DNA from 3 places in the Peribacillus sp. TE19612 genome. Region 2 is predicted to be linked to each of the others. Evidence: riboswitches for the same ligand, from Rfam matches in the RefSeq annotation. Region 2 holds a riboswitch; each other region holds the start of a gene.
The links. A riboswitch is a leader RNA that binds a small molecule or an ion and turns the genes downstream of it on or off. The one in region 2 is predicted to bind cobalamin.

Region 1 (7,120 bases), on a different contig from region 2:
AATAGACCATTTAAATGGAGGAATAAAGTCGATTTGCCAGCACCATTATTGCCTAATAATGCAATTTTTTTACCTTGTTGGATCGTTAGCGAAAGTCCTTTTAAAGCGAAGGTCCCATCTGCGAATTGATGGGTGAGGCCTTCTATATGAAAAATATGCTCGTCCATTGTTGGGTTGCCTCCAATTTACAAATATCCATTAATAAGGATTAAGCTTCCTAGTATGACAATCGCGATCAGCCAATTGCGTGAGGAATAGGTGTAAGTATCCTCGATATAGGAAAGGTTCTCCTGATAGCCTCTTGCGTTCATGGCCATCGTCAACTGTCCAGAGCGCTGCAATACTCCTAAAAATAATGATGAAATTAGTAATCCGAGAGATCGAATGCCTTTCCTAAACGAACCATACCCCAGCCGTGAAGCTTGTGATTGGTGAATGGCCAAAGCCGTATCTAAAAAAATAAAGATGAATCGATAGGTCAATTCTATTAAATCGACCAATAACGAAGGCACTTTAAATTTTCGCAGCACGGATAGGATGACGGTAATGGGTGTAGTTAAGGTAAGGAAATATAAACAGCTGATGCTGCAGAATACGACAGTGATCAAATTGGCCACCGTACCAAAGCTGTCATCGCTGATGAATATTTGCCAATTCCCGATCTTCCAGGACCACCATATATTCGAAATCGAAGTGAATTTACCAGTGAAAGAAAAAAGGATGGTAATGGTTCCTGATAGTATAAAAAATCCTGGTAATAGAAGTAATTTAAGATAATAAGAAAGAGGGATTTTTGCCGCAAAAATGATTAAAGCGCTCATCACCGTAAAAGTGATGAGCGAAACGGCCATATCCCTTACCGTTAACGAAAACAGCAAAAGAGAGAGTGCAAAAACCATCTTTTCCAACGGATGTACATCCTTTAGCCCATTGAAATAGGCATATTTATCAATGAGTAACATGCTTCGATTTTTCGGGAATTTCTTGTTTGGTTTGCTTATTCCTTTGTCTCGTTACACCTATGAAATACCCAATGAAACCAGCTCCGATTGCAGCTTGCAGCGCAAATAATAAGCTTTCGGTTTCTGCACCTGGCGGCTCCCAAATACTGTTGAACCATGGCTTGTATTCCGGCTGGATCTTAGTGATGGCTTCCTCAGCTTCGCCGTCGGCACCGCCAAATTCCGTTCCTTGTTGGGTGATTAACGGTATGGTTGCAAGAATGACAACCAGGAAAAGCAGCAGTAAACTTTTTTTCATTTTAACGGGCCTCCTTAGATAAAACTCGCAGCAATTTCAATTCGCCTAGATTGTATTTTTTCAAGAAATTCATTACGACGACTGTCAATAACCCCTCACTGATGGCCAAGGGAATTTGGGTCAGGGCAAAAATCCCTGCAAATTTACTGAAAGAGGCCATGAATCCTCCTACCTCGGAAGGGAAAGCAAGAGCAAGTTGAACAGAAGTTACCACATAGGTGCCCAAATCCCCAAAAGCAGCTGCCAAGAATACGGCAAGTGAAAAAGACCACCCCAATTTAGTTGCGCCCTTGAAGACAAAGTAAGCAATGAACGGTCCGCAAACGGCCATGGAGAATGCATTGGCCCCTAATGTCGTCAAACCTCCGTGTGCCAGTAAAACAGCTTGAAATAACAGAACGATGGAGCCGACTACACTCATGGCCAATGGTCCGAATAGTATGGAACCTAAACCAACTCCGGTAGGGTGCGAAGAACTTCCCGTAACGGAAGGAATCTTTAGGGCCGATAATATAAATACAAATGCGCCCGATAGGCCTAGTATCATTTTTGTTTCTGGGTTTTCCCTTACTTTGGACCTAATGGACCGGTACCCCAGGATTAAAAATGGAAGCGACACGGCCCACCAGAATATAGCCCATTCTATGGGTAAAAAGCCCTCCATGATATGCATGGCCAATGCCCGTTTCGGGACAAAAAGCAGTAAAATGACAAAATAAATAATTTTCCAATTGGTTCTTTTCATTCTTTCTCCTTTCAACACTTTTAATTGTTCTGATCAATCTTGAGAAGAAAAGCGGCGCCCAAACTAAAAAGCACTTCTCTCAAAGGAAAGAAGTGCGTAATGAACAGGAATTTTGCAACATGAACCAACCTTGGGCCATTCTGCCTGATCCGCACGCCCATCCTCGTAGGCTGAAACAGTTTCACGCTTCATGGCAGGTCTCCTGGCTTTGGTTCATCATCCCATTACATCCTTCCCATCTCATTTGACAGTGGATTAAAGTTAAAGTAATGGAACTTCCCTTTACAGTGGCGGGACCGCTCCGGATTTTCACCGGCTTCCCTTTTAAGCTGAATTCCGAGAAATTCAACACCATGAAACTTATGTAATTATTTAGAAAATTCTCGTATAGTGTACCATAAAGAAATAATTCCAGCTACACTATCTTTTTTTTTGGGTCGAAGTTTGTTGCGAGGAAAGGATTGTAACTGGTTTTACACGTTTAAACTTTTCTAAACAGTCGGAATAAACTATTGAATTTTGACAAAGTTGTTATATGATAGATTAAGTTAGTTGGAAATGTATAATAAAACCAAATATTTCATTTTAAAAGTGCCCTTGTATGAATAATCAAGGGATAATAGGGAAATCGGTGAAAATCCGATGCAGCCCCCGCTACTGTAAACGCTGATGAAATTGTCGATAGCCACTGGCATGATGCCGGGAAGGGACAAAGTAAAATGAAGCGTAAGCCAGGAAACCTGCTTTTAAAATTGCATGATACTTTTCGGAGGGAAAGGTAGAAGGACTATGACGATTTTGGGAGGATTTGGCAAGCTTGCCTTTGGCTCCTCATTCATATAGTTTTTTTAAACCTTGACTCTTATGTTAAGGTTTTTTATTTTGCCTTTTCCCTGAACTCAGGAGGAAGAAGATGACTACTTGGAACTTGACGGGTACAAATACGCATCTGTTGATTTGTAATGGGAGCAGCTGCATGAAAAAGGGCGGGGAAGAAGTAACCCAAGCGATTCGCGATGAAATTGCTTCAAAAGGACTGGATCTGAAAATCCATACAACGAGGACACGCTGTAACGGGAGATGTAAGGATGCCTGCGTAGTTATTGCCTATCCCCAAGGAAACTGGTATCGAGTGGAAACGCCTGATTTCGGTCGGCAGATCGTCAGTAATATCGATGATGGTGAGTTTGTTCCACAGATGATCTATCAATACAAAGACGGGGAAATGACCCCTAATCCAGATTTTCCTGCTCATACGGGTATTTCAAAGAACAAAGCGTAAAAGGAGATGTCTTAATGAGTACAAACGGTAAATTATTCGTCGTGGGCTTTGGGCCCGGGAATTTTGAACACATTACCAAACGTGCCGTCGAAGCCCTTCAAGAAAGTGACTACATCATTGGTTATAAAACTTATGTTGAACTCATTCAGGGACTGCTAACAGATCAAACGATCATTAGTACGGGGATGACCGAAGAGGTATCACGTGCACAGGAAGCGGTGAAACAAGCGGAGCTGGGAAAGAAAGTGGCGGTGATTTCCAGTGGGGATGCCGGAGTTTACGGGATGGCAGGGTTGGTCTATGAAGTATTGATTGAAAAAGGCTGGAAAGAAGAAACTGGAGTGGGCATTGAAGTCATTCCTGGCATCTCAGCAATCAACTCATGTGCGTCTTTACTTGGGGCGCCTGTCATGCACGATTCGTGTACGATCAGCCTCAGTGATCATTTAACTCCTTGGGAACTGATCGCTAAAAGGGTTGAAGCAGCTGCAATGGCAGACTTTGTCATTGCACTGTATAATCCGCGCAGCGGCAGGCGGACCCGGCAAATTGTTGAAACACAGAAAATTCTCCTTCGCTACCGCTCGCCGGATACACCTGTCGGGTTGGTGAAAAGTGCTTATCGCGATAGGCAGGATATTGTCATTACCAATTTGAAGGATATGTTGAATCACGATATTGGAATGTTGACCACCGTCATTATCGGTAATTCATCCACCTTTTTATATGACGACAAAATCATCACACCAAGAGGCTATCAAAGAAAATATACGTTGAATTCGGAAAAGCAAACTTTGAAGCCGCATCAGCGACTGCAAAAAGAAGCGGAACCGTGGGCATTAGATCAAGAAGCCTTACCCGAGTCCGCTGGAGGAGTTGGCTTACTTACAAAAGCACCTGAAAAGAAGCAAGCTTCCTTCGAAATGGCAATGGAGGCCCTGTCAAGAGTCAAGGGTCAAGCCGTTCAGCAATCCATTAAGCCGGTTGTTCAGCAAAAAATGGAGTCGGTGTTCGAACTTGCCGTTAGTCCAGGTGTGGCGAATAAACAATTCACTCCCAAACAAATGATGACACTTGCGGAAGTTGTCGGGGAAAAGGGAACGATGGAATACACGCCAAATCATAAAATCGTCTTAAAGATTCCGACAACGGATCCGGAAGTCATTACGGGGAAATTGCAATCAGCAAACTTTCTTTTGTCGCCGATTGGAGATGTACTGACATTAAAAGCCTGTGATTTCTGTGATGGTGAAAAAGCGGAATCCATTCCTTATGCGGACGAAATACACCGGGTGCTTGGCGGAATGAGCATGCCCAAGGAACTGAACATCGGCTTTAATGGGTGTGGGATGGCTTGTTATAGTGCTGTGATGGATGATATCGGGATTGTCTTCCGAAAAGGGAAGTTCGACTTATTTCTTGGAGCTAAACCGGTTGGAAGAACAGCCCATCCGGGTCAGCCGGTAGCGGAAGGCATTGAACCGGAACAGCTTGTAGAACTGATCACGGACATTGTCGGCGAGTATAAGCAAAATGCCCATCCAAATGAGCGGCTTTTTAAATACTTCAAACGTTCGAAAAAGATACAGAATTTTTCTTATCAGGACATCGCTCCCAAAATAAACATAGAGCCTGCGCCTTGTGAAGACTAATCAAGAGGGGGAAAGTAAATGAAAGCAGTTTTGTTCGTAGGACACGGAAGCCGGTTGGCTTCGGGAAATGAAGAAGTCCGTCATTTTATTGAAAATATGATTCCGGCAATGGACGGGCGTTTCCTAGTGGAAACGTGCTTCTTGGAATTTGCGGCACCGAATATATCCAAAGGAATTGATAATTGTGTAAAACGAGGGGCTACTGAAGTTATCGTCATACCGATCATTTTGTTGCATGCAGGACATTCGAAATTACATATCCCAGCTGAAATAGAGGATGGGAAAACCAAGTATCCAGAAGTGAAATTCACATATGGCCAAACGATCGGGGTCCACCATGATGTATTGACGATCCTGACAGACCGTCTTGAGGAAGCGGGATTCGATACGACCTCTGAACATTCAGAGACAGCGATATTGCTAATTGGCCGAGGCGGCAGTGATGCTGATGCAAATAGTGATATATTTAAAATTTCACGATTATTATGGGAAAAATTAAACGTTAAATGGGTCGAAACAGCCTTCATGGGTGTAACGGACCCTCACGTTGATGAAGGTATTGAACGATGCATCCGCTTAGGGGCAAAAAAAATAGTGATGCTGCCATATTTCCTCTTCACTGGGGTGTTGATGGAAAGAATGGAGGATATGCTGAAAGGCTATCAAGAGCAATATCATGATCGAGAATTCATATTGGCAAAGTATTTTGGATATCATCCAACCTTACAGAACATTCTGCAAGAACGAGTAATTGAAGCCAGTGAAGGCAAATCAAGCGGGGCGCGTGATTTGGAAAACTATCGTAAACATGTCGAGGAACATGGACATGCTCACCATCATCACCATCACGACCACGACCATGATCACGACCACGACCATGATCACCATCACGACCATGATCACCATCACGACCATGATCATCACCACGATCATGATGGGCAAGCGGTGGGGACATCAAAATGATTTTGTTCTTGGCGGGTACAAGTGATGCAAGGGAATTAGCGATTGAGATGCAGCAGGTTGGGTTCAAGGTTTTGGCAACTGTTGTAACCGAATCGGCGGCCAAGAGTTTGCAGGATGCAGGGATATCCACCCGGATTGGCCGATTATCTGCAGATGATATGACATCTTTAATCTCTGCAAAAGGTTTTCAGGCTGTAGTCGATGCAAGTCACCCATTTGCCGAAGAAGCATCCAAAAACGCCCTTATTGGAGCAAAGGCAGCAAATGTTCCTTATATTCGTTATGAGCGTGAAAGTCAACGGTTTCAGAATGATAAATTGATAGTTGTCCGTGATTATGAGGAAGCTGCCAAGCTTGCCGCAGAAAAACGGGGAGTCATCATGCTCACGACCGGAAGTAAAACCCTAGCCGTGTTTGCAAAAGAATTGGTGGGGCTCGAGAATACCAGAGTCATAGCGAGAATGCTGCCACGAATGGACAATATGGAAAAATGTGCGCAGTTGGGCATTGAACAAAAAAATATCGTTGCGATTCAAGGGCCATTTTCCAAAGAATTAAATAAAGCTCTATATGAACAGTATGGGGTCACATTGATGATAACGAAAGAAAGTGGCAAGGTCGGTGCGGTTGATGAGAAATTGGAAGCCGCGTTGGAATGTGGAATAGAGACGATCATGATATCACGACCGGATGTTGATTATCAAAATGTTCATTCCAGTTTTAATCATGTCATTGCCGAGTTGAATAAACAGCTAATTGAAAAATAGGAGGAATGCAAGATGGATTTTAAAACAGATTTTAAACCACTAACGGTAGACCCTGACAAAATATATGATTATAGCTTTTCAATCATTGCTGAAGAAATGGGCAATCATGATTTTTCTGAAGATGAATGGAAGATCGTCCGCAGGGTCATTCATGCTTCAGCGGATTTTGAATTGGGAAGAAGTGTCATCATCCATCCAAATGCCATTCAAGCTGGTGTGGAAGCCATTCGCAAAGGAAGGCATGTCATTGCTGATGTGCAAATGATCGAGAGCGGTACAGGCAAAAAAAGATTTCAAAAACACGGCGGGGACGTTCATTGCTATATTTCAGATCCGGATGTGATGGTCGAAGCAAAACGTTTGAATACGACAAGGGCAATCATTTCGATGCAAAAAGCCGTAAAGGAAAATGAAGGGGGCATTTATGCCATTGGCAATGCACCTACCGCTT
Region 2 (7,120 bases):
CAAATCCTATCACTCCTTTTCATTACATTATAATGGAAGAGGGGGATTATTGTTTCTAATCAGTCTGTGTTATAATCGACAAACAATATGAACTAATGAAATGAGGAAGAAATTTGTTAACATTTGAAGAAAAATTGAGCATCATTGAAACTTTTCCGGAATTACAGCGAAAAGACGTTTCATTGGGACGTGTGAACTTCCATTATCCAGATAGCGTCCAGGAGAAAAAGATCGTCGTTCAGCACTTGCATCCCAATGGAAATGGGTTCGTTTACGCAGGGCATATGAGAAAAAAAGACACTGACCGTAAAGGGTTTATCAATATACGTGACTATAATGAAGCGGAATTAAAAGAATTGATCCAAAGAAGCGTGGATTACCTATCTGAACCTCCGGCTGAAATCGAAGAAGAGGAAAACGAGTTCGCTAGGTTGGAAGGGGCATGGATTGGCCCTGAAAAGCAAGAGCTTACACTTCAAAAGGAAGACCTGCTTTGGAATGTTTATTCAGGGTCGAATCTTGAGGAATGTTTCGAAAGTCCGGTTGAGGCGGAGCGCTACTTATTGGACGAAGGCTTCCGACAAAGCAAGAAGAGGAATATGTAGAATTTTAGGATAATTTGTCGGTTGATTTCCGGCGATAATCTTGTTTTTTTAGGATTTTCCATGATATAATATGAGTAATTATTTTTGTTCGGAAAAGTTTGATAGAAGGATTTACTGTAATAGGATTCCTCTTGAAACATTATCCAGAACCAAAAATAGTAATAAAATGGATTTTTCCAAACACAGGAGGAACTATCATGGTACAAGGTAAAGTAAAATGGTTTAACGCAGAAAAAGGTTTCGGTTTCATCGAAGTTGAAGGCCAAGACGATGTATTCGTACATTTCTCAGCTATCCAAGGTGAAGGCTTCAAAACGCTTGAAGAAGGCCAAGAAGTTTCTTTCGAAATCGAGCAAGGCGCTCGTGGACCACAAGCTGCTAACGTTCAAAAATAATTGAACGCATATAAAAAAAAGACTCCGATTTTGGAGTCTTTTTATTTTTCCTTTTTTTCGGCGATTTCCTTTAATGCTTTGTCCAATTTTTCTTCGATCCGTTTAGTACGATTAAAATGCCCTGACAGGAAAAACACGATGAATATAACGAATGCGACAAGCACTAGCATGAAAAGGATAGGCAGGAACTGTGTTACATTCTCAGTCATTGGATATCATCTCCTTTTTTCTCCATTATACTTCATGCTTACCGTTGCTATGATTGAGGGAGCCGAGTTTTAAAAAAAACACTGAAAGGGGATATGCGAAAACGCATATCCCCTTTCAGTCAGTTCTGGAATAGCGAGGCGAACTTTTGAAGTCTGTGCAGGTCTGATTCTTGATACATCTGTTCTATCTTCAATGTCACCAATAACTGGCTCTTGGCAAATAGCATGTCCCGGAAATGATCGACCGCCCCACAAAAATGATTATAGTTGGTTTCGCCAGTGCCGAAGACTCCCGTTTTCAGGCAAGCAATAGGCAACTGTTCCAGTTCTTTATAAAAGGCAGCTGATTTAGCGGGAAGCTCCCCATTGCCCCATGTATAGGTGCCGACGATCAATGCATCATAATCCGGCAATGTACGTAAATCGAATTCATTCATTCGATATAGGAAAGCCTCAGGTAAAAGGGCAGCGAGGGCTTCGGCAAGCGCTTTTGTATTGCCGCCGGCAGAATGATAGACAATGGCAATTTTACAGCTCATCGAACCCATTGCTGGCATTAACTTGACTGTAAGTCCTTGACTTCTGTTCGAAGAAATCGGTTTTGGTAAGGCCGATGGATTCATCATCGAACGTTTTGATCCATGGCATCGGGTTCTCGCCATACTCTTTATACAAATTTTCAAGGCCTAGCATACGTAACCGTTTGTTGGCGATATATTCGATGTACTCATTGAATTCTTCCAAATCGAGATCGGCTTTCGTTTGGATATCTTCGAGCATATATTCAGACCATTCCTTTTCGAGTTCGACTGCCTTTTCAATCGTTGTATAGATGAACTTCATGTTTTCTTCATTATTTAACTCAGGATATTCATACATCAAGATTTGAACGAGCATGCCAATGAAATCGAAATGGACCATTTCATCGCGATGAATATAGGATATCATCGTAGCGGAACCGGTCATTAGATTTTGGCGTCCTAAATTATAATAAAAGGCGAAAGCCAGATAGAAATAAATCCCTTCAAGGTTCGTTGAATGGATCAGTGCCTCGAATAAATGCTGAGGGCTGGGATCGTCCACGAACGTTTGATAAGCATCAACGATCGGTTGGTTACGCTTAATCACTTCAGGATGTTCTTTAATGCGGTCGAAAAGCTGTTTTTGCTTGCCTACCGGGATCAAGGAAGCAAGGATATAGGAATAAGACTCATTATGGATCGATTCCTGCTGGGCCATGTTGGCCAGGATAGCTTTTGCCGCCGGATCTTTGATGTACCGAAGGATCTCTACTAAAGTGGGCGTTTGAAGACTGTCCATTCCAGCAATCATCGTAAGGATATCGAGAAAAGCGTCCTGGATATCTTCATCCAATTCGCCCCACTGCTTTTTATCCTGAATCATGTTCACGCTCGAAGGCTTCCAAAAGTTATTGATGAGCTGTGTATAGGTATCATAGAATTTTTCATACTGAATATCGTTCCAAAGGAGGAAGCCTGAAGCTTCTCCTTTGAAAACACCGGTTGCCTTGGTTGGATGCGTCGGTTCGAGCATCCGAATTTTTTTTATATGATTGGTCATTCGTGAAAACTCCTTTAAGAATAGATTACTGGGCCATGATTGACGTTAACTTGAACAGCTTTCACAGGCATTGTCATATTCGGAAGACGTCGAACGAACATAATACGTTGATTTCAACCCGCTTTCCCATGCTGTTAAATGGATATCCAACAGGACCTTCGCTTTGATTGTATTGTGTACATACAGATTAAAGCTGATTGCTTGGTCAATATGGCGTTGGCGGGCTGCATTTTGCCTGATGCTTTCCAGTTGATCCAAATTGAATCGCGTCTTTTTATAATATTCATACGTATTTGGCGTCAAGCCTGGTGCGGTCACCTTGAATTTGAAGTTTTTCTTTTCTTCGTAAAATTCAATTTCATACAAAGGATCGATTCCATCCGTGGAATTACCGATTTTGGCTGTCGATGAATTAGGGGCAATCGCCATTAAATAGCCATTACGGGTCCCGTGCTCCTGCACGTCTGCTTTTAAATCCAGCCATTTTTGATCTGTATAGTCACGCAGTTCGAAATAGTCCCCTGTATGCCAATCAGAACCTTCAAAATATGGGTAAGATCCTTTTTCCTTGGCCAATTCATTGGATGCCTTGATAGTTAAGTAAGCGATCTTTTCGTATAAAGCATCTGCATAGTGAACAGCCTCATCGGATTCCCAATAAATATTCTGTGTGGCAAGTAAATGATGCCATCCAAACGTTCCTAAACCAATTGCCCGGTACCGTTTGTTCGAGATGGATGCTTGTTTGACAGGAAGATTATTCACATCAATGACATTGTCCAGCATACGGATCTGAATGGGAATCAATCTTTCCAGAACATCGCTGCCCACCGCTCGTGGCAAGTTAATGGATGAAAGGTTGCAGACAACGAAATCGCCGCTTTTACGAACTACAACAACATCTCCATCTTCTGTTTCATATTCATCCGTAATCGTCGAAGGGCTTAGGTTTTGGGCAATCTCCGTGCAAAGGTTAGAACAATAAATCATACCTCTATGTTTATTCGGATTCTTCCGATTCACTTCATCGCGGTAGAACATATACGGTACGCCTTCTTCTAATTGAGAAATCATGATGCTTTTCATGATGTCCATCGCATTGATTTTTTCAAAGCTATAGTTTGGAAGCGTGCCATTTTCTGCGGCCTCGACAGCAAGTGCATAATGATTCCTGAAGCTTCCTTCGCCTTTCTTTTCGTCATAAAGATCTTCAAGTGAAAATCCAAGGGTTTGCTTAACGGTATGCGGATCGAAAAGATACCATTCTTTTCTGTCGCGTACAGCCTCCATGAATAAATCCGGTATGCATACACCTGTAAAAATATCATGTGCTTTTAATCTGTCATCCCCGTTTTGAGTCTTCAAATCGAGGAAGCTCATGATATCTTTATGCCAGGCATCCAAGTAAATCGCGATGGCACCTTTACGTTGACCCAATTGATCGACACTTACAGCTGTCTGGTTGAATAGTCGAATCCAGGGCGTAGTGCCGGAACTGTTTCCAGAGAAACCGCGGATATCGGAACCAAGCGAGCGAACCTTACCGACGTAAAGACCGACACCACCGCCGAATTTAGATACTTTTGCCGCATCGTAGTTTGATAGGTAAATTCCGTCAATGGAATCTTCAATTGCGTCGATAAAGCAGGAGCTTAACTGTCCATGTGTTTTACCTGCATTGGAGAGTGTAGGAGTCGCAACGGTCATATAAAGGTTGGACATGGCCCAGTATGCTTCTTTTATCAGTTGCAGGCGGTGCTCCGTTTTTTCCATTCGCATGATTTCCATCGCGATGATCATGAAACGTTCTTGTGGCAGTTCGAAGACCTTGTCCTTTTTTGGGCGGGCCAGATAGCGGTCATTCAATAAGTAGATGCCTATGTAAGAGAATAATTTATCTTTTTCCGGGTCGATCACCGATCCCAATTCCTCAATTTCCGCTTTTGTATATGAAGATAGCAGTTCTGGTTTATAAATGGGATAACGCTGACCTTCCGATAGCTGGGAGAGTTCTGTGATCAGCTCATAGAATGGGCCATAACTCTTGCCTTCATATCCTCGATTGGCTTGTGCATCCCTATACATTGTATTCAACAGTTCTGCTGCAGCAACGAAAGTCCAATCCGGAGCATCGATATCCACGCCTTCAAGAGCGAGCTGAATCAGTTTTTTTGATGCCTGTTCTTCGGTTGAGTCACTTTTGCGATCAAGCCATTTTGTAAAACGCCTTTTGAACTTTTCCATATCGAGACGGCCTTCGAATTCCTTCGATAACGTCTCAAGCTGGATGGATTTCGCTTCTGTGTCATTTTCACTTATGGTAGAGTTATATGTTTGAGTCATTAATAATCCTCCTTGTTAACTTCCGCTAAAATAAAAAAACCGCCCAAAGAATTGAGCGGATCAAACGATAGAATAAAAGAGCCATGAAAAAATAGCCGTTATACTATCGTTTCATCATCTCAATCCCCGAAGAATAAGAAACGTGAAAAATTCAAGGCAGGTCTCCTGACTCATGATCATCCTACTTTGAGTCCTTCCCGTATAGAGAGCTATACAGTGGTTTTCTCATTTCGTCACATTTACAGTTGCGGGGACAGTTCCGGGTTTACACCGGATTCCCTTTTCAGCCATCACTGGCACCTTGGATTATAAAAATTCTATATATAGTTATTGGAATTGTTTATGTAATCAATATCTAGTATTTATGCTTATATTATCGTAAGCCATATACGATGATAATTCAACTAATATATTTGAAAAAAACCAACCCTTATCTATTGACAAAGTGATGGAAGAGGATAGGGGAATGAAAGATTTTATGGGGGAATGGATAAATCAAGCGCTGATTTTACGGGATTTTGTGTTAAAATAAAGTGTCTAGTTAAGGTGGCTCTCCCTTATTGCGGTGAGGGGATTCGCGGAAAAATATTTATGAAAAAGGGGATAAAATCTTGGAAAAAGTATTAGTTTTTGGACATAAAAACCCGGATACAGACACAATCTGTTCAGCAATCGCTTATGCAGATCTGAAAAAGCAGTTAGGTATCAACGCTGAACCAGTTCGTCTGGGTGAAGTGAATGGTGAAACTCAATATGCATTGGACCAATTCAAATTCGATGCTCCCCGTCTTGTGGAAAAAGTTGCAGGGGAAGCTGATGGCGTAATCCTGGTCGATCATAACGAACGCCAGCAAAGTGCTGAAGATATTGACCAAGTCCGTGTGTTGGAAGTTATCGACCATCACCGTATCGCTAACTTTGAAACAAGCGATCCATTATATTACCGTGCGGAACCAGTTGGCTGTACGGCAACCATCTTAAATAAAATTTATAAAGAAAACGGCATTGAAGTCCCTAAAGCAATCGCAGGTCTTATGCTATCTGCCATCATTTCCGATTCTTTATTGTTCAAATCCCCGACTTGCACGGAGCAAGACGTTGCCGCAGCAATGGAACTGGCTGCCATTGCGGGAGTCGACGCTGAAAAATATGGCTTGGAAATGTTGAAAGCGGGAGCTGACTTAAGCGACAAAACGATTGCCCAGCTCATCACTCTTGATGCAAAGGAATTCTCCATGGGAATGGCTAAAGTGGAAATAGCACAGGTCAATGCTGTTGATCCGAACGAAGTCCTTGCTAAGCAAGCTGAATTGGAAGCGGCGATTGAAGCGGTCATCGCAGTGAAGGAATTGGACTTGTTCCTATTCGTCGTAACGGATATCCTGACTAATGATTCCGTTGCCTTGGCCCTTGGTAAAGCGGCATATGCAGTTGAAAAGGCATATGACGTTTCATTAAACAATAACATCGCCGTGTTGGAAGGCGTTGTATCGCGTAAAAAACAAATCGTGCCGGTCTTAACCGACGTATTCAGCAAATAATACAGGAAAAGGGTTGCTCATTAAAAACATGGGCACCCTTTTTCTGTACATTCAAGAAAAAGACTCAACCATCCCATTAAGGGTGTTTGAGTCTTTTTTCTTAATTTAAAGATTCCTTTTCTTTTTCATAGGCGATGACAATCAATTCTTTATTGGCTTCCTCGCCAAGTTTGCTTTCAAAGCTTTTCAGTTCATTCAATAAATCCGGTGACAGATTTGCTGCCGTATAATCCTGTTCTGGTGTCATGCTTTTCGCTCCTTTCAAAAGGAAATGATTCATGTTATCTATTTTGTCGGTTTGAAAAGTTTCTATTCAGCAGAATTTTACTTCTTTAAGATATTTTACTTTCTGAGGTGGCGAGTTTTTCAAGCAATGTCGAACTTTCTTCATCGAGTCCTTGGACTTGGACAGGTATTCCCAAGAGCTGATATTTAAGAATAACCGT
Region 3 (7,120 bases), on a different contig from region 2:
GGGAAATCGACCACGATCAAAATGCTGACAGGTATTTTGGAACCGACAGCAGGCGAAATCACGGTCAATGGCATGAATCCACATAAAGAGAGGGAAAAGTTCACTCAGACTATCGGAGTCGTATTCGGTCAGCGCTCACAGCTTTGGTGGGATATTGCAGTTCAAGAATCGTTTAGGCTGCTAAAAAAGGTCTATAAGGTAACGGATGAACAATATAACGATCATATGGAACATGTCATCAAGACGCTTGATATCGGTCCTTTGCTGGACAAACCAGTGCGTAAACTCTCGCTTGGTCAGCGAATGCGCTGCGAACTTGCGGCAGCCTTGATCCATAATCCGCCTTTGCTGTTCCTGGATGAGCCGACAATTGGACTTGATGTGCTCGTGAAAATGAAGATTCGTGAGTTCCTGAAAGAAATCAATGAGAAATATAATACGACAATCCTTTTGACCACCCATGATTTAGGGGACATTGAAGCATTATGTGAGCGTGTAATCATGCTTGATGAAGGGCAAATCATCTATGATGGGGAATTGCAGAGTTTGAAAGATAACTGGGCTGAGGAAAAACAGATCCATTTTCAATTCATCGAGCCGATCGCATTGAAGGAATTACAATCATTAGCGCTCCCATTTACCGCTAACTGGGTTTATGATGAGAAAAGTCAAACTTACATTGCCTTGTTGAAAGAAGAAGGTGATCATATTTCACAGCTTGTTTCAGCTGTCGTATCTCATTTTAAAATAAAAGACATCAAAATACATGAAACGTCCATTGAAGAGATCGTTCGCAATATTTACGAAGAAGGCACTGTCTGACTCTCTTATCATTAAGAAACAACGTGTCTATCAAGAAGGGGGAGGGCCATGGGGAAGTATCTTGCCATGATCCGCATGCGTTTTTTAATGATGCTTGCGTATCGAACGGATTATTATACTGGCATTTTAATTTATAGCATTAATATCGGTGCTTATTATTTCTTATGGAATGCGATATATGGAGAAAAAAGCTCCATCGAAGGACTTTCAAGCATGCAGATGACAACCTATGTCGCAGTTGCATGGATGGCGCGCGCTTTTTATTTCAATAATATTGACCGCGAAATCGCCACTGAGATTAAAGACGGCAAGGTTGCCATTGAGATGATCCGGCCTTATAACTATTTAGGCATGAAAACGATGCAAGGACTTGGGGAAGGGATATTCCGTTTCTTCTTCTTCTCGATTCCGGGGATGCTGCTGGTAGCTTTCATTTTTCCTATCGAATTGCCGCATGAGCCGGCTACGTGGGGGATGTTCGGCATTTCATTGCTGTTCAGCTTCATCATCAATACACAAATTAACTTATTGACGGGAATCACTACCTTTTTCTTATATAATAATGCCGGATTAATCCGCGCTAAAAGGGTTATCATTGATTTATTTTCCGGTCTGCTGCTGCCCATCAGTTTCTACCCGATATGGGCGCAGGAAGTGATGAAATATTTACCCTTTCAAGGGATCAGCTATGTACCAAGCATGATTTTTACGAACGGTTACAGTTCAGGCGAAATTGGCATGGCGCTTTTACAGCAGTTAATTTGGTGCATCATTCTCATAATACCGATTCAGCTTTTATGGATAGTCGCAAAAAAACAGCTGATTATTCAAGGAGGTTGACGGGATGTTTTATGTATCGATGTTTTTTCAATATGTGAGTCAATATATGAAAACAAGATTGCAATACAGAGCGGATTTCTTCATGGAAATCCTATCTGACCTGCTCAATCAGGTCGTGAATCTGGTATTTATCTTAGTCGTTTTTGGACATACCCAATTTTTAAGCGGCTGGAGCCGTGAAGAAATCATATTCATTTATGGGTTTTTCCTTATCCCATTCGCCCTTTTTTCAGCCTTTTTCAACATCTGGGACTTTAATGACCGCTATATCGTCAAAGGTGAAATGGACCGGATATTAACAAGACCGATCCATAGCCTGTTTCAAGTCATTTTAGAAAGAATCGAACTTGAAGCGTTATTTGGTGTTGTGACCGGTTTGATCATCATATTCTATTCGGGGATTTCATTGGATCTGCAGCTTGCGTGGTATGACCCGATTCTTTTCATCATTTTTGCAATAGGCGGTGCCCTTGCCTATGCAGCCATATTCGTTGCGATAGCAAGCATTGGGTTCTGGTCGGATGCGAAAACATCCATCATGCCAATGATGTACAATATCGGGAACTACGGGCGCTATCCTGTTGATATTTATAATAAGGTCATCCGTTTTGTCCTTACATGGGTGCTGCCATTTGCGTTTGTCGGTGTCTATCCGGCATCTTATTTCCTAAGAAAAGAAGAGTGGTATGCATATGCATTTGCCACACCTGTAATTGGGGTTGCCTTTTTCGTGATATCCGTTTTCATATGGAATCAGGGAGTGAAGAGGTACCGCGGGGCAGGGAACTGAAAGAACCCCTTCAACAGCATTCATGTTGAAGGGGTTTTTGTTTAGTTCCGTTTTTTCTTTCTTTCGATATATCTTGCTTGGGCTTGAACATATTGCTGTTTTTCCTCTTCCGTTTCCGGAATGACCTGAGGTACGTTTGTCGGCTTACCGTCTTCATCAATGGCAAGCATCGTTAAAAAAGCGCGTGCCGTTAGCTGTTTTTCACCTGTTAATAGGTTCTCACGTTCCACTTTCACGAATACCTCCATTGATGTGCGATGAGCACAGGTGACATAAGCTTCAAGGTTGATCGCGTCCCCTGTTTTGATGGGGGCCAAAAAATCAAAAGAGTCGCTTGAAGCAGTCACAACGGGTTTTCGACAATGGCGCATAGCGGAAATGCAAGCTATTTTATCAACATAGGCCATTACTTTTCCGCCAAAGATGGTATTATGATGATTTGTATCCGGTGGAAAAACAAGGTCGGTTAAAAAAGTCCGTGACTGCTGTGTTGGATGGGCAACGTTTTTCTCAATCATTTGCCTGTTGGTTTACTAAAAGGTTTTCACGGACGATTTTTGCTGCTTCGACCATGTTTTTCAGGGAAGCGACGGTTTCCGGGATACCCCTTGTTTTCAGGCCGCAGTCGGGATTAATCCAAAACTGGTCTTTATCCAATACCTTTATGCCCCGTTCAATCATATCGACCATTTCTTCCACTGCCGGCACACGAGGGCTGTGAATATCATACACCCCCAGGCCAATGCCTTTTTCATATGTTTTTTCCTCGAATGCGGAAGCGAGCTCCCCATGACTGCGGGATGTTTCGATGGAAATTACATCGGCATCGAGGGAGGAGATGACGTCCATGAAACTGTTGAAGTCGCAATAGCACATATGCGTGTGAATTTGGGTTGTATCCTCCACGCTTGATGTGGATATCAAGAATGAATTCACTGCCCAGTTCAAATACTCGTCGCGATCGCTTTTTTTCAATGGCAGACCTTCTCTAAGTGCAGGCTCATCAACCTGAATCATTTTAATTCCAGCAGATTCCAAGGCAATGACTTCTTTTTCCAAAGCGAGCGCCAGCTGATAGCAAACATTCTCCCTGGAAATATCATCACGGACAAATGACCAGTTCAAAATCGTAACAGGACCTGTCAGCATTCCCTTCACCGTCTTCTTCGTCAGTGATTGTGCGTATACACTTTCCTTGACTGTCATCGGTTCGATGAAATGGATGTCGCCGTAGATGACTGGCGGTTTCACACAGCGGGACCCATAGGATTGTACCCAACCCTTTTCTAAAAAGACGAATCCGCCTAATTTATGGCCGAAGTATTCAACCATATCCGTCCGTTCGAATTCCCCGTGAACGAGAACATCCAAACCGATTTCTTCTTGGATTTCGATCCACCTGCCGATTTCTTCGTTAACGAATGTTTCATATTGCTGGGCTGTCCATTCTCCTCTATTGAATTTCCCGCGTGCTTGTTTAACTTCAAATGTCTGCGGAAAGCTGCCGATTGTAGTCGAAGGGAGAAAAGGCAATTTGAAAAATTCCTGTTGTTTTTGGTAACGGTCTTTAAATGGAAGCTGACGGCCGGCGGTCCTGGTTTTAACCTTTTCGACATTGGATTGTACAGACCCGTGATTACGGACATTTGAATTGGCTAACGTTTGAATCGTAAATATATTGGCATCGACTTTTTCGGCGATTGCTTCAATGCCTTGATTATTCCCTTTGACCAAAAGTGTGATTTCCTCAAGTTTCTCATCAGCGAAAGCAAGGGCCTCTTTCACTTCTTTTGAAAGGGCGGTTTCATTACGAACGGTCACCGGGACATGAAGCAGGGAACAAGAGGGCTGTAGCCAGATTTGGTCCTCGGCTACCTGTTTCTTAAGTGTCTCGATCAATTCGATTTTTTGGGATAAATCAGATAGCCAAATGTTTTTTCCGTCAATCACACCCGCTGCAAGCACTTTGTCCTTCGGGAAACCGAATGCCTCAAGGTTACTTAAATTCCTCCCTTTATCATGTACAAAATCAAGACCGATCCCTTGGACTTGTAATTCGATGACTTCTTGGTAATGTTCCACCGCATCAAAGTATGTTTGTAGCATGATGTTCAGGTTTGGTGCTGCTTCATTCAGTTTTTCATAGAGGTAAGTAACGGTTTGCATATCATCCTTGGAAATGGATGAAACAAGGGAAGGTTCGTCCATTTGAACCCACTTCACGCCTTCTTGCTCCAACTCCCGCAGGATTTGCGTGTATAGGGGAAGCAGGCTCAGGATGATGCCAGGGATTTCTTGTTTATTGAAGCCTTTTGAAAGGGAGAGGAAAGTATAAGGTCCGATCAAAACGGGCTTTGTTTCGATTCCTAGCTTTTCCTTGGCTTCCCGATATGCTGTAAGTGGTTTATTTTCTGTTAAAGTAAGCTGTGCCAGTTTTAATTCAGGGACAATATAGTGATAGTTCGTATTGAACCATTTCGTCATTTCGGAAGCGACTTCATCATTGTTTCCGCGGGCCATTGAATAATAAACGGAAAGGGGGACGCTTCCGCCTTCATATGCTGAATAACGTTCAGGAACAAGACCGAACATGACGGACATATCGAGCATTTGATCATAAAAAGTGAAGTCGTTGACAGGGATGATATCAATGCCTTGTTGCTTCTGTTTTTGTAAGTTGCCTAAACGGATGGCTTTTAGTTGTGACGTAAATTCCGCTTCATCGATTTTACCGGACCAGTAAGCTTCCAATGTACGTTTCCATTCACGATCTTCCCCGATTCGAGGGTAACCCAAACTGCTGCTTTTCAAAATTCCCATCCTCCTACATTCATTTGTTCGAACAATAAAAAAAGCATTCCTAACCGTCAAAAAAGAAAGTTAGAAATGCTTAAAATAAAGAGGCATGCAAAATGCCCCTTACAATTATAAGGTCCCTAACACCTCCCTATCTCCCGTAGGTTAAAACAGTGTTGTCGAGATAGGCAGGTCTCCTGACTTAGGGAATATCATTAGCGGCTGGCCTTCCCGATCCGTTGATCAGTGGCATATTGATTGACGCTAACATTCCCATTACAGTGGCGGGACCGTGCCGGAATTACACCGGACTTCCCTTTTAATCCTAATGAAAATTAGGAACCTATTTCCACATATGAAATTTTGCAAAACCTGCCTTGTTAATTGTTTGCAGGTCAAATATTTATAAAATAAAAATTATTATAAAAATTTAGACAATCTTAACATATCCGACCAAAAGGGTCAACATGGAAAAAAGATTCGGGAAAGTTTCCGTTTAAAGTTTGTCGGTGATAAGGCTGATTCCTAAAAAAGAATATATTGTTTGGACAGGGAGTATGTATAGAGGGAGTGGCGTTTTGAAATGGGGCGTGGGGGATGACTTTCTACATCTTGATTGCAGGAATCATTTTTTGCATGGTGATGAGCATTCGTACGTTATTTCTTGTTGAGTCGGGAGGAAAGAAGTTTTCTCTTGAGGATATGCTGTGGCTTGGCAATTTATATGCGACGATATTAGTTGGATTTGCACTGATATATTTATTATACGAGCTTCAGAATCATTCGGTGATTCTTGATATGGGCAATCGGTTGGATGGGACTTTCTATGAACAATTGAAGACTTCTTTTTATTTTAGTGCGATGACGATGTTTTCTGTAGGGTATGGAGATATAGCCCCGATTGGCATGGGCAGGATGATAGCTACCATTCAGGCCTTCATTGGGTATACACTGCCGGCAGCGTTCGTGATTCGTACGGTGATCGATCTGGAGCAGAAAGATAGGAAGGATAAATGAAAGTTGTGTTTCTTTCGATTATTGGGTACTCTTACCATAATGAAAGAAATGGAGGGTTCAATATGACTGTTAAAATTGGAGAAAAAGCACCTGATTTCAAACTCCCTGCAAACAATGGTGAAATGGTTTCCCTATCGGATTTTAAGGGGAAAAACATTGTTTTATATTTTTACCCAAAAGACATGACGCCAGGTTGCACGACGGAGGCCTGTGATTTCCGGGACCATAATGAGCAATTCGAGGAATTGAACGCGGTCATCCTTGGTATCAGCCCAGATCCAGCGGCACGTCATGAAAAATTCATCGAAAAACATGGATTGCCTTTTCTGCTGCTGGCTGACGAAAATCATGAAGCAGCTGAATCATTTGATGTTTGGCAATTGAAAAAGAACTTCGGCAAGGAGTATATGGGCATTGAACGTTCAACTTTCCTGATTGATAAGGTTGGAAATGTAGTCAAAGAATGGCGTAAAGTAAAGGTTAAAGGCCACGTCGAAGAAGCGCTTGAAACTCTTCGCGAACTCGAAAAATAAGGGATAGGCAGATGAAGGATGAGAGGATAACGAAGCTTGCAGCCAGGCTGATTCATCATTCGATACAATTACAGCCTAAAGAGAGAATCCTCATACGGGGGCATATCAACACGAAACCATTATTGAAAGAGTTGATTGATGAAATATACAGAGTGGGTGCTTATCCATATGTGGAACTCGAGGACGATGAGATAAGCCGCCACCTGTTACTAGGGAATGTGAAGGAGCAGCTTGACACAGCTTCACAATGGGCCTTGAAGAAATATACGGATATCGATGCGGTCATCATCATCACTGGGGAAGAAAACAATGCGGAAATGAC

Region 1: another riboswitch for cobalamin. It lies ahead of ACZ9AO_RS01605 (energy-coupling factor ABC transporter permease); the one in region 2 lies ahead of ACZ9AO_RS07215 (ribonucleoside-diphosphate reductase subunit alpha).
Region 3: another riboswitch for cobalamin. It lies ahead of metE (5-methyltetrahydropteroyltriglutamate--homocysteine S-methyltransferase); the one in region 2 lies ahead of ACZ9AO_RS07215 (ribonucleoside-diphosphate reductase subunit alpha).

Annotation. Positions count from the first base shown of each region.
Region 1 is NZ_JBWCCL010000001.1:339,410-346,529, forward strand. Features, by position in the region: gene ACZ9AO_RS01590 (energy-coupling factor ABC transporter ATP-binding protein) at 1-167, opposite strand, end outside; gene cbiQ (cobalt ECF transporter T component CbiQ) at 186-962, opposite strand; gene ACZ9AO_RS01600 (energy-coupling factor ABC transporter substrate-binding protein) at 949-1,260, opposite strand; gene ACZ9AO_RS01605 (energy-coupling factor ABC transporter permease) at 1,262-2,005, opposite strand; cobalamin riboswitch at 2,181-2,376, opposite strand; cobalamin riboswitch at 2,578-2,767, shown strand; gene ACZ9AO_RS01610 ((2Fe-2S) ferredoxin domain-containing protein) at 2,919-3,287, shown strand; gene cobJ (precorrin-3B C(17)-methyltransferase) at 3,302-4,939, shown strand; gene ACZ9AO_RS01620 (sirohydrochlorin chelatase) at 4,958-5,902, shown strand; gene cobK (precorrin-6A reductase) at 5,899-6,669, shown strand; gene ACZ9AO_RS01630 (precorrin-8X methylmutase) at 6,682-7,120, shown strand, end outside.
Region 2 is NZ_JBWCCL010000003.1:259,816-266,935, forward strand. Features, by position in the region: gene ACZ9AO_RS07185 (hypothetical protein) at 1-3, opposite strand, end outside; gene ACZ9AO_RS07190 (hypothetical protein) at 114-605, shown strand; gene ACZ9AO_RS07195 (cold-shock protein) at 803-1,000, shown strand; gene ACZ9AO_RS07200 (hypothetical protein) at 1,042-1,209, opposite strand; gene ACZ9AO_RS07205 (flavodoxin domain-containing protein) at 1,329-1,766, opposite strand; gene ACZ9AO_RS07210 (ribonucleotide-diphosphate reductase subunit beta) at 1,738-2,790, opposite strand; gene ACZ9AO_RS07215 (ribonucleoside-diphosphate reductase subunit alpha) at 2,836-5,133, opposite strand; cobalamin riboswitch at 5,272-5,452, opposite strand; gene ACZ9AO_RS07220 (manganese-dependent inorganic pyrophosphatase) at 5,745-6,674, shown strand; gene ACZ9AO_RS07225 (hypothetical protein) at 6,775-6,921, opposite strand; gene ACZ9AO_RS07230 (SulP family inorganic anion transporter) at 7,007-7,120, opposite strand, start outside.
Region 3 is NZ_JBWCCL010000005.1:5,830-12,949, reverse strand. Features, by position in the region: gene ACZ9AO_RS10275 (ABC transporter ATP-binding protein) at 1-822, shown strand, start outside; gene ACZ9AO_RS10270 (ABC transporter permease) at 871-1,662, shown strand; gene ACZ9AO_RS10265 (ABC transporter permease) at 1,667-2,452, shown strand; gene ACZ9AO_RS10260 (acyl-CoA thioesterase) at 2,494-2,970, opposite strand; gene metE (5-methyltetrahydropteroyltriglutamate--homocysteine S-methyltransferase) at 2,963-5,272, opposite strand; cobalamin riboswitch at 5,419-5,610, opposite strand; gene ACZ9AO_RS10250 (potassium channel family protein) at 5,846-6,265, shown strand; gene bcp (thioredoxin-dependent thiol peroxidase) at 6,328-6,798, shown strand; gene ACZ9AO_RS10240 (aminopeptidase) at 6,810-7,120, shown strand, end outside.